Regions from separate parts of the Halomonas sp. G15 genome, predicted to be linked through region 2. Evidence: riboswitches for the same ligand, from Rfam matches in the RefSeq annotation. Region 2 holds a riboswitch; each other region holds the start of a gene.
What was found. A riboswitch is a leader RNA that binds a small molecule or an ion and turns the genes downstream of it on or off. The one in region 2 is predicted to bind thiamine pyrophosphate.

Region 1: it holds a riboswitch for thiamine pyrophosphate, as region 2 does, so the genes downstream of both, thiM (hydroxyethylthiazole kinase) here and LWH48_RS03850 (sodium:solute symporter) in region 2, are expected to answer to the same signal.
Region 3: it holds a riboswitch for thiamine pyrophosphate, as region 2 does, so the genes downstream of both, thiO (glycine oxidase ThiO) here and LWH48_RS03850 (sodium:solute symporter) in region 2, are expected to answer to the same signal.
Region 4: it holds a riboswitch for thiamine pyrophosphate, as region 2 does, so the genes downstream of both, LWH48_RS05730 (NUDIX hydrolase) here and LWH48_RS03850 (sodium:solute symporter) in region 2, are expected to answer to the same signal.

Annotation. Positions count from the first base shown of each region.
Region 1 covers NZ_JAJSPA010000049.1:15,703-17,896, reverse strand. The annotation lists gene thiE (thiamine phosphate synthase) at 1-548, opposite strand, end outside; gene thiM (hydroxyethylthiazole kinase) at 538-1,359, opposite strand; TPP riboswitch at 1,392-1,490, opposite strand; gene LWH48_RS16395 (hypothetical protein) at 1,564-1,824, opposite strand; gene LWH48_RS16390 (DUF3413 domain-containing protein) at 2,022-2,194, shown strand, end outside.
Region 2 covers NZ_JAJSPA010000004.1:114,635-116,828, forward strand. The annotation lists gene LWH48_RS03840 (peroxidase-related enzyme) at 1-64, shown strand, start outside; gene LWH48_RS03845 (HNH endonuclease) at 68-988, opposite strand; TPP riboswitch at 1,204-1,314, shown strand; gene LWH48_RS03850 (sodium:solute symporter) at 1,304-2,194, shown strand, end outside.
Region 3 covers NZ_JAJSPA010000002.1:213,692-215,885, forward strand. The annotation lists gene thiO (glycine oxidase ThiO) at 1-871, opposite strand, end outside; TPP riboswitch at 932-1,054, opposite strand; gene LWH48_RS02540 (hypothetical protein) at 1,129-1,434, opposite strand; gene argF (ornithine carbamoyltransferase) at 1,519-2,194, opposite strand, start outside.
Region 4 covers NZ_JAJSPA010000008.1:10,796-12,989, forward strand. The annotation lists gene LWH48_RS05720 (LysE family translocator) at 1-164, shown strand, start outside; gene LWH48_RS05725 (hypothetical protein) at 521-904, shown strand; TPP riboswitch at 1,030-1,147, shown strand; gene LWH48_RS05730 (NUDIX hydrolase) at 1,194-1,673, shown strand; gene thiD (bifunctional hydroxymethylpyrimidine kinase/phosphomethylpyrimidine kinase) at 1,670-2,194, shown strand, end outside.

The DNA.
Region 1 (2,194 bases), on a different contig from region 2:
GCCAGTCCGTCGGCACCGGCCTGGCGCGTCGCCGCCAGGTGCTCGACCTTGAGTCCGCCGATGGCCACGCTGGGCAGGGGGCTCGCCGCCACCAGGGTGGCCAGCCCCGCAAAGCCCAGCGGCTCGGCGTGGTCATGCTTGCTGGGAGTGGCGAATACCGGGCCGAGTCCCAGGTAGTCGAGGCGCTCGGCGTCGATGCGTGCCATCTGCGCCAGGGTCTGCACCGAGAGCCCCAGTATCGCCTGCTCGCCCAGAGCCGCTCGGGCCTCGGTAACCTCGCCATCATCCTGGCCGATATGCAGGCCGTCGGCACCGCTCTCCACCGCCACCGCCAGGCGGTCGTTGATGATCAACGGCACGCCGCTGCCGGCCAGCGCCGCCTTGAGCCGTCGCGCCTGGTCGATCATCTCGCCGTCCGATGCGTGCTTGTCGCGCAGCTGTATCATCGTGGCACCCCCGCGCACTGCGGCCACCGCGGTCTCCACCAGGCCGTGGTCGGCGCACAGGGCGGGGTCGGTGACGAGGTAGAGGGAGAGGTCAAGGCGCATCGGTCACCTCCAGGGTGGGCAGGGTGGCAAGCTGGTCGTGGTCGAGGGCGTAGAGGGCATCGAGGAAGGCCACGGCGAAGCTGCCGGGGCCGTTGGCGACCTCACCGGCGCGGCGTCCTGCCTCGCCGTAGCAGGCGAGTGCCGCCACGCTGGCCGCGAAGGGGTCCTTTGCGCCCACCAGGAAGGCGGCGACCACGCCGGTGAGCGCGCAGCCCAGGGTGGTGACCCGGGGCATCAGCGCATGGCCGCCCGGGATGCGGGCGAGGCGCTGGCCGTCGGTGACGAGGTCGACCTCGCCAGTCACCGCCACCACGGCATCAATGCGGCGTGCCAGGGCCACGGCGGCCTGCTCGGCGGCTTCGGTGGGATCGCTGCTGTCCACGCCGCGCCCACCGCTGCCCTGTTGCTCCAGGGCCAGGATCTCAGAGGCGTTGCCGCGGATCACCGTGGGGCGTCGCTCCAGCAGGCGCCTGCCCGTCTCGCGGCGGTAGGCGGTGGCACCCACCGCCACCGGGTCCAGCACCCAGGGCCTGCCCGCCAGCCGTGCGGCCTCGGCGGCCTCCTCCATGGCCTCGACCCAGAGGGGGGAGAGGGTGCCGATATTCACCGTCAGGGCATCGGCGAGGGCGGCGAACTCGGCGGCCTCCTCGCGGGCATGCACCATGGCCGGCGAGGCGCCCAGGGACAGCAGCACGTTGGCCATGGGGTTCATGGCCACCAGATTGGTGATGTTATGAATCAGGGGTGCGCGCTCGCGCAGGCGAGCGAGATGGGCGGCGGGGTCGATCGGGCCGCGGGTGGCGGTGGTCATCGTTCCTCCCGGGCGCGGGAGGTGCAGGCGGCGGGGCGGGCTGCACGACTCCCTACGCCGGCATGATCCGGGTCAGGTTCCAAGGGTGCGTCTCAGCCACGGCGAGTCCCGCGGCGCCCCTGTCGTCGAGCCACACTATCCACGTCCCGGGGAGGACTGTAAAGGCCGAGCAATGCCTCTGGCGAGGCGCTCGAGCAGCGAGGTTCATGCCATCACATGGAAGCCCGCCAGGGTAATCAGGCTGGCCAGTACCAGGCTGTTGACGGTGTCCCGTGCTTCCTCGTCTTGCCAGCGCTCGGGGGTGAGCAGGACGAGCGCCAGGGTGCCCAGGGCGGCGAGCCCCAGCGGCAGTTCGATGGGTTCCCAGCCGGCGGCCAGCACGCCCAGGGCCAGCAACGCCAGGCCGATGAGCAGCAGCGGCACGATGGCACGGTTCTCGGTGACGAGGGTGTCTGCGAGTGTCATTATCGGACTCCGGGTCATGGTGTTGCCTCGGGTTGCGGCGGTATCAGCATGCACCATGACTGTGGCGCGCCTTCCTTAAGGATTGCTTAAGGTGGCATGACCAGAGTGTGACGGCGCCGATCCCGGTACCTTTCCACCACCCGACAGGCCGTGTATCGCGGCTTGGTGTCGGGCCCTTTCATGATCGTGGTCATCACATGCTTGCATCCCTTCTCCATCGCTGGCGCTGGCTGGGCGCCTGGACCCTGGCCAACCTGCTGCTCGCCTGGCTGATCAGTCTGCGTTATCTCCCCTACATGGCTCCCGAGGGCGCCGAGCAGTGGGGCTACCTGCTGCTGGTGTTCCTCGGTCATATCGGGCTTCTGGTGTG
Region 2 (2,194 bases):
GACCGGCACGCCGCCCAACGAGGAGTTCTATCTGATGGGGCGGGTGCCGCGAGAGAAGAAATAGGCTTTAGCGCGACAAGAATCGCTGATAACGCAGTTCCAGTGCCTCCTGGCTCGGCTTATCTCTAGCGTGTCTGGGGATGGAGATTCGCTGGCCGTCGAGCTGCTTCATGCTCTCAAGCAGAGGCCCATCCTGAGTCGAGAGCAGCTCATCATTCAGGTGGATGCGGTAGTTGGGGTCAATGCCGATCAAGTCAGCATCGTAAGCCCTATGATGCAGCCGGCTGAGGGATATGCCATTGCTCACTTCTGCGGTGCTGTCCTGATCGATGTCGGGAATAATATGTGCCGCCTCCAGTAGTTGTGGCACTGGCAGCCCCGTCATGGCGCAGCGGTTGGAATATGCCAGCATCACTCGCGCACGGAATTCAGCCTGATGAACCCGCGTTTTGGCTTCACGGATTACGTAGCGTTTCTCTATCTCATCCGTCCTGTAGGCGCCATGGTTTTCTGCGACATGGCGCATCTGGCCAATTCGGTCGTTCATGCTGACATGGCATAACTCTCTGGCCAGGTCCATGTTGTCGATGTAGCAGGGCCATAAAGGAAGGTAGCGGCCTGGAGCGACGCCCACTAGGTAGATGATCGGATCCTGTCGCTCGTAGCTGATTAAGAGCTGGCGATTCGCGGGCTTGGCTGTTCCTCCTGCCTCAAGCGAATACCAGAAGCCACCCTCGTCGCTATCACCATCGGAATAGATATTGATCCTGCCCTGCTTGGGGACCACGGTTTTGATACTCAGGATGCCATCTGGCATCTGCTTGGGTTTGAAGATGCCGATTGCTCTGCTGGCGATGAAGAAAGACTCCCCATCCAAGGGGACCGGCTGGGCAATGGCCTCCCAGGGCACATCATTCGAGTATTGTTGTGCGATGGCTTCAAGGCGCTGAAATGCTGCTTGGCGAAGACGAGTATCGATATTCAGCAAAGCTGGCTCCCCGCTCTATGCCGATAGTATCCACTCATACTAATCAAGAGGGGTGGCTTGTACACCGTTGCGCGTATTGAGCGCTGTGAAGATCCTCTGCGCCGACGAGTAGTTGAGCATGTCTCGCTGGTCCACTGGCAGGCAGGACTCTGTCTCGCTATGATGCTTCCGGTCACGCCTTGCCGCTGTGCGAGGCGTGACCTCACAATTCATTCACTTGTCGCCAGGGGAGTCCCGCCGCATCCGCGGGGGCTGAGAGGGCCAAGCGCCGACCCTGGAACCTGATCCGGTTCATACCGGCGGAGGAAGCGCGACATGCCCTACCTGACGTCTGCCGTGCTCGGCGCGGCGCTGCTGTGCTTTGCTTTCCTGGGCCTGCGGGCCCGCCGGGCCGATGGCCCCCTCGATGACTACGTGACCGCCCGCAATTCCCAGGGTGCCCAGGCCATCGGCCTGTCGTTCCTGGCCTCCGGCATGGGCGCCTGGATCCTCTTCGCGCCGCCGGAGATCGGCGCCTTCGTGGGGCCGGTGGCGTTGGCCGGCTATGCCATCGGCTCCTCGCTGCCCTTCATCGTGCTGGGGCTCTACGGCCCGGCGATCCGCCGCCACCTGCCGCAAGGCCGCAGCATCGGCGAGTTCGCCGAGGCCTGCTATGGCGCCGGGGTGCGCCGCTGGGTGGCCTTCGTCTCGGTGGCCTACATGGCGCTCTTCCTGGCCGCCGAGCTCACCGCCATCGGCGCCATCGCCGCCATCCTCTCGGATGTGCCGCCCGCGCTGGTGATCCTGGGGCTGGCGGTGGTCACCCTGGTCTATACCACCCTGGGCGGCCTGCGGGCGAGCCTAGCCACCGATCGCTGGCAGGCCTGGCTGCTGCTGGCCCTGCTGGTACTGGTGGGCGGCGTGGCCTGGTGGTGGCTGCCGCCGATGCCCGCCGAGGCGACGATGCCTTCCATTCCCGCCAGCAGTGCGCTCTCCGTGGCGCTGACCCTGGTGATCGCGGTGACCGCGGCCAACCTGTTCCACCAGGGCTACTGGCAGCGCATCTGGGCCGCCGAGAACGACCGCGCCCTGAGCCGCGGGGCACTGCTGGGCGGCGCCAGCAGCCTGCTGGTGGTGATGGCCATCGGCGGGCTCGGGATGCTGGCGGCGATGCACGCCCTGCCGCTGGGCGAGCCGCCGATGCCCTTCTTCGCGCTGCTCTCCGCG
Region 3 (2,194 bases), on a different contig from region 2:
CGGCGAAGGCCGGTGACAGTGTGTAGAGGGCGCTTGCGAGCTCCAGCGACGACTGCAGCGAGATCGGCGAGCGATCCTCGCTCTCGATGGAGGTGGCGCCGATCACGAAGCGCCCGCCGGGCTTCGGGACCACGTAGAGCTGATAGCGTGGGTGCATCAGGCGAACCGGCCGGGAGAGGCGCACCTCGTCGGTATGCACATGCAGGGTCTCGCCGCGCACACCGCGCAGGGTGGGGTGGCGCGGCCTGGCGCCGTGGCCACGGCAGTCGATGACCAGGTCGAAGGCGCGTCGGCCGGCGGGCGTGGTCACTTCGCCGGGATGGGTCTCCACCGGGGTGTGGCCGTGACAGTCGCCGCCCAGGGCATGAATCGCCTCGAGCAGCCGGGTGAGCAGCTCGCGGTTGTCGAGATGGGCCTCGTCGGCGAGGAACAGGCCGTGGCGAAAGCCCGTCAGGCCGGGCTCCAGCGCATGGACGCCGGCGGCATCCAGTTCACGGTAGCCCGGGGGGGCGCCAAGGGCGTCGTCCAGGTCACGCCGGAACTGGGTCAGTTCGTTCTCGTCCTGGGGGTGGGCCACCACCAGGCTACCGTGCTGGTGCCACAGTTCCGGTGCCTCGAGTTCGGCGAGCCACTCGGGCCAGCGGGTCAGGGCCACCCGGCCCATGTCGTAGACGCAGCGCTCGCTGACCACGGTCTCGGCCAGGGGGGCGACCATGCCGGCGGCGGTCCAGGCCGCCGCCGGAGGGGTGTCGAGTGCGCCGGCGTCATACAGGGTGACGGCGTGGCCGTCGCGCAGCAGCCGCCAGGCGAGAAGGCGGCCGAGCAGACCGGCGCCGGCCACGGCAATGCGGCGTTGGGAAGGCGTGTTCATGGGGCTGGTATCCGGCGGTTGGCGGTGATGAGCAGGCCGGATGCGGGACAGGGGCGTGCAGCGATGCACGATCTTGTTCCCTCCGCAGGCATCAACCTGATCAGGTTCAACGGGTTCGGCCGTACCGATCTCAGCCCCCGAGTCCACCGCTTCGCGGCTACCGGGGCTCCCCGACAAGTGCTGTCAACATAACCAAAGAGGCCCGCCGACGCAATCGAGCGTCGGCGGGCCTCAGAATAGGGTCGGCGGTGGGCCGATCAGGCACAGTCGGCAGCACCCTCGCCGAACATGTCGAACAGCAGCTCGCGGCCCATGCCGGTGAGCACGAAGCGCCGCTGCTCATTCCAGGTAGCAGCCTCGCTGCTCTCGAGGATGCGCTGGCAGGCCGACCACTCGCGGCAGTCGCTCTCCAGCGTCTCCAGAGCATCGGGGTCGAGGCCACGATGGGGCACGGTGACGGTCTCGAGGACGTGGCCCTGACGGTAGAGCAGGGCGGCCATGTTGGAGAGGCACTGGCGCAGGCTGCGCTGCATGCCGAAGGTGTCGATCGAAGGGGTAGTCATGCGCCGCGTCTTCCCTGGTGGAATGTGCTGCGGCGCATTATACAACCTTGGTCGCACAAGACCAAGGTCTAATGAGTGCCGGCGTCAGTCGTCAACCTGGCCCAGCAGCAGGAACTCGATCAGCGCCTTCTGGGCGTGCAGGCGGTTGCCGGCCTCCTGCCAGACCACGGCTCGCGGGTCGTCGAGCAGGGTCTCGCTGATCTCCTCGCCGCGGTGGGCGGGCAGGCAGTGCAGGAAGAGCGCGTCGTCCTGCGCCCGATCCAGCAGCGCCTCGGTCACCTGGAAACCGGCGAAGGCCGCTTCCCGCTTTGCCTGCTCCTCCTCCTGTCCCATGGAGGCCCAGACGTCGGTGGTCACCAGGTCCGCACCGGAGACGGCCTCGGCGGGATCGCGCAGGATGGTGACACGGTCGCCCGCGGCCGCGAGGATATCCTGGCGCGGCTCATAGCCCTCGGGGCAGCAGATGCGCAGCCGGAAGTCGAACTGGCGGGCGGCATTGATCCAGGAGTGGCACATGTTGTTGCCGTCGCCGATCCACACCGCAGTCTTGCCACTCACACTGCCGCGCAGCTCGGTCCAGGTCATCACGTCGGCGAGCAGCTGGCAGGGGTGGTAGTCGTCGGTCAGGGCGTTGATCACCGGCACGCTGCTGGCGGCGGCGTACTCCTCGAGCCCGGCATGGGAGAAGGTGCGGATCATGACGATGTCAACCATCTCCGAGAGCACCCGGGCGGTGTCGCCGATGGGCTCGCCGCGGCCG
Region 4 (2,194 bases), on a different contig from region 2:
CTAATCTTCTGTTTTCTATTGCTGACGTTGTTGTAGTGATGTTGGCTAGTCCATTGAGGCGTTGGCTTCAGAGAAAAGGCAATTCTTCTCGGCTTATCCAGCGCATCAGCGGGGGAGTGCTCATGGTGTTAGGGGGAAATACCCTAGCACAAGCAACTCGCTAATGTGGTTGATTATGAACCAAAGCATGAGCAGTTCTTGGCCTCAATAAAGCTATGTTAATCAAGTGTGTATAACGCCACTACCGACGATCACTGCCTGCCCAGCAGTGCGGATCTTTGAAGCCTTATCGTTTCGTTCTGCCTCGGCGAAGGTGAGGCTGGGACGACGCATCTCTATGCCCTTGTTCATGCCGGCCTCTGATTCCGGTTGCTGCGCACCGTGCTGGATGAGCTGAACACCCCACTCTCGTACTGCGGGAGGGGGTCACTTCACCGGCAGCATTCGCTATGTTTGGGAGCACTGTGGCCAGCCGCCACGCGCTGGACAAGACCGATGGCGTCCCTACGCTGGACCGGCGGTGCAGCTGCAAATGCTGGAGGCGGCAGCCACCGCCATCACCATGGTCGAATCGCAGCTCGTAATCCCGCGCGGAGAGCAGGCGATGCTGTTCTGGCCGGAATCGCAGGCCGGCTTCAACAGCGGCCTGCCGGTGAAGGAGCGACAGCAGAAGCCTATTCACAACTGGAAGGAGGTGGTCAGGGCGATCAACGAAGCCTTCACAGAAGCGCGGTACAATCCCGAGACAGCCCGGTCACTGTTCGCGCTGGCGGCCTATGGGAAGCGAGACCCCGGATCCCTGGAGCTTCTGCGCGCGGAGTTTGCCAAGGAGGGCATGCCGCCGGAATTCCTGTCACATTATGAGCCCGATGGACCTTTTGCATGCCGTAAGAAAAGTGACTAATTAAGCAGCAAACTTTGACAGACTCCACCGCCAATACAGCGCTTATCTCGGATCCTCGGCACCTAGCAGTGGGCGCGCTGGCTGGCATGCACTAAACTAACAAGACTCGTTCCTCTGGAACGACCAAATGAACCGAAGGGGCCCCGGCTAGCGGGCTGAGATACTGCCAGGCGTTTTACAACGCAGCTACCCTTTGATCCTGATCCGGGTCATACCGGCGAAGGGACGGATATTCTTCTGCTCGCCGCTTGCTGCTGGATGGCTCTCCTTTGATGAAGGAACCGCCGTCGTGTCTTCCTCGACCAACGATCCTCATGCCGTGGCTCGGCCAGTGGTGGCGACACTTGCGGCCGTGGTCCGCGAGAACCGCATTCTGTTGATACGTCGCTCGAATCCGCCGGACGCGGGGCGATGGGCGTTTCCGGGCGGGAAGATCCGTTTCGGAGAGTCTGCCGCCGACGCAGCGCAACGCGAACTGCTCGAAGAAACCGGCGTTCAGGGCAAACCTGTACAGGTGTTCGATGCAGTCAATGTGTTCGACCAGCGGGCAGACGAAGGCGACGTGCTGCACCAGCACTATATCCTCATTGCCACGCTGTTCGACTGGCACGTCGGCGAGCCGCGTGGCGGCGATGACGCGCTGGACGCGCGCTGGTTCGCCGATGCGGATCTCGATTCGACCGAATTGGCGCAGAGCTTCGACATCGCCGCAGTGGCTCGCCGCGCCTTCCGGCTCGCGCTATCGCTTCGCACGGGAGTCGACTCATGATCGCTAACGTGCTGAGCATTGCTGGCACCGATCCCACAGGGGGCGCCGGCATCCAGGCAGACCTGAAGACATTTTCCGCATTAGGTGCCTATGGCATGAGCGCCATCACGGCCGCGGTGGCGCAGAACACCCAAGGCGTGCGTAGTTTCGTAGCACTGGAGCCCAATTTCATCGCCGACCAGATCGACGCGGTGTTCGATGATGTTCGGGTAGATGCAGTCAAGATCGGCATGGTGGCCAACGCGGGGATAGCCGTGGCCATCGCAGATCGTTTGAGCGGGCGTGCGCAATGCCCGATCGTCCTCGATCCCGTGATGGTTGCAAAGAGCGGGGATCGTCTGTTGGCGCCCGACGCGGTGACTGTCCTTCGTGACACGCTGATACCGCTTTGCACACTGATCACCCCCAATTTGCCGGAAGCCGGTGATTTGCTGCAACAGTCCGAGCCCAAGTCCACGCAAGAAATGCGATTGGCGCTTGAACCACTTCAGGCATTGGGAGCAGACTGGGTGTTACTCAAG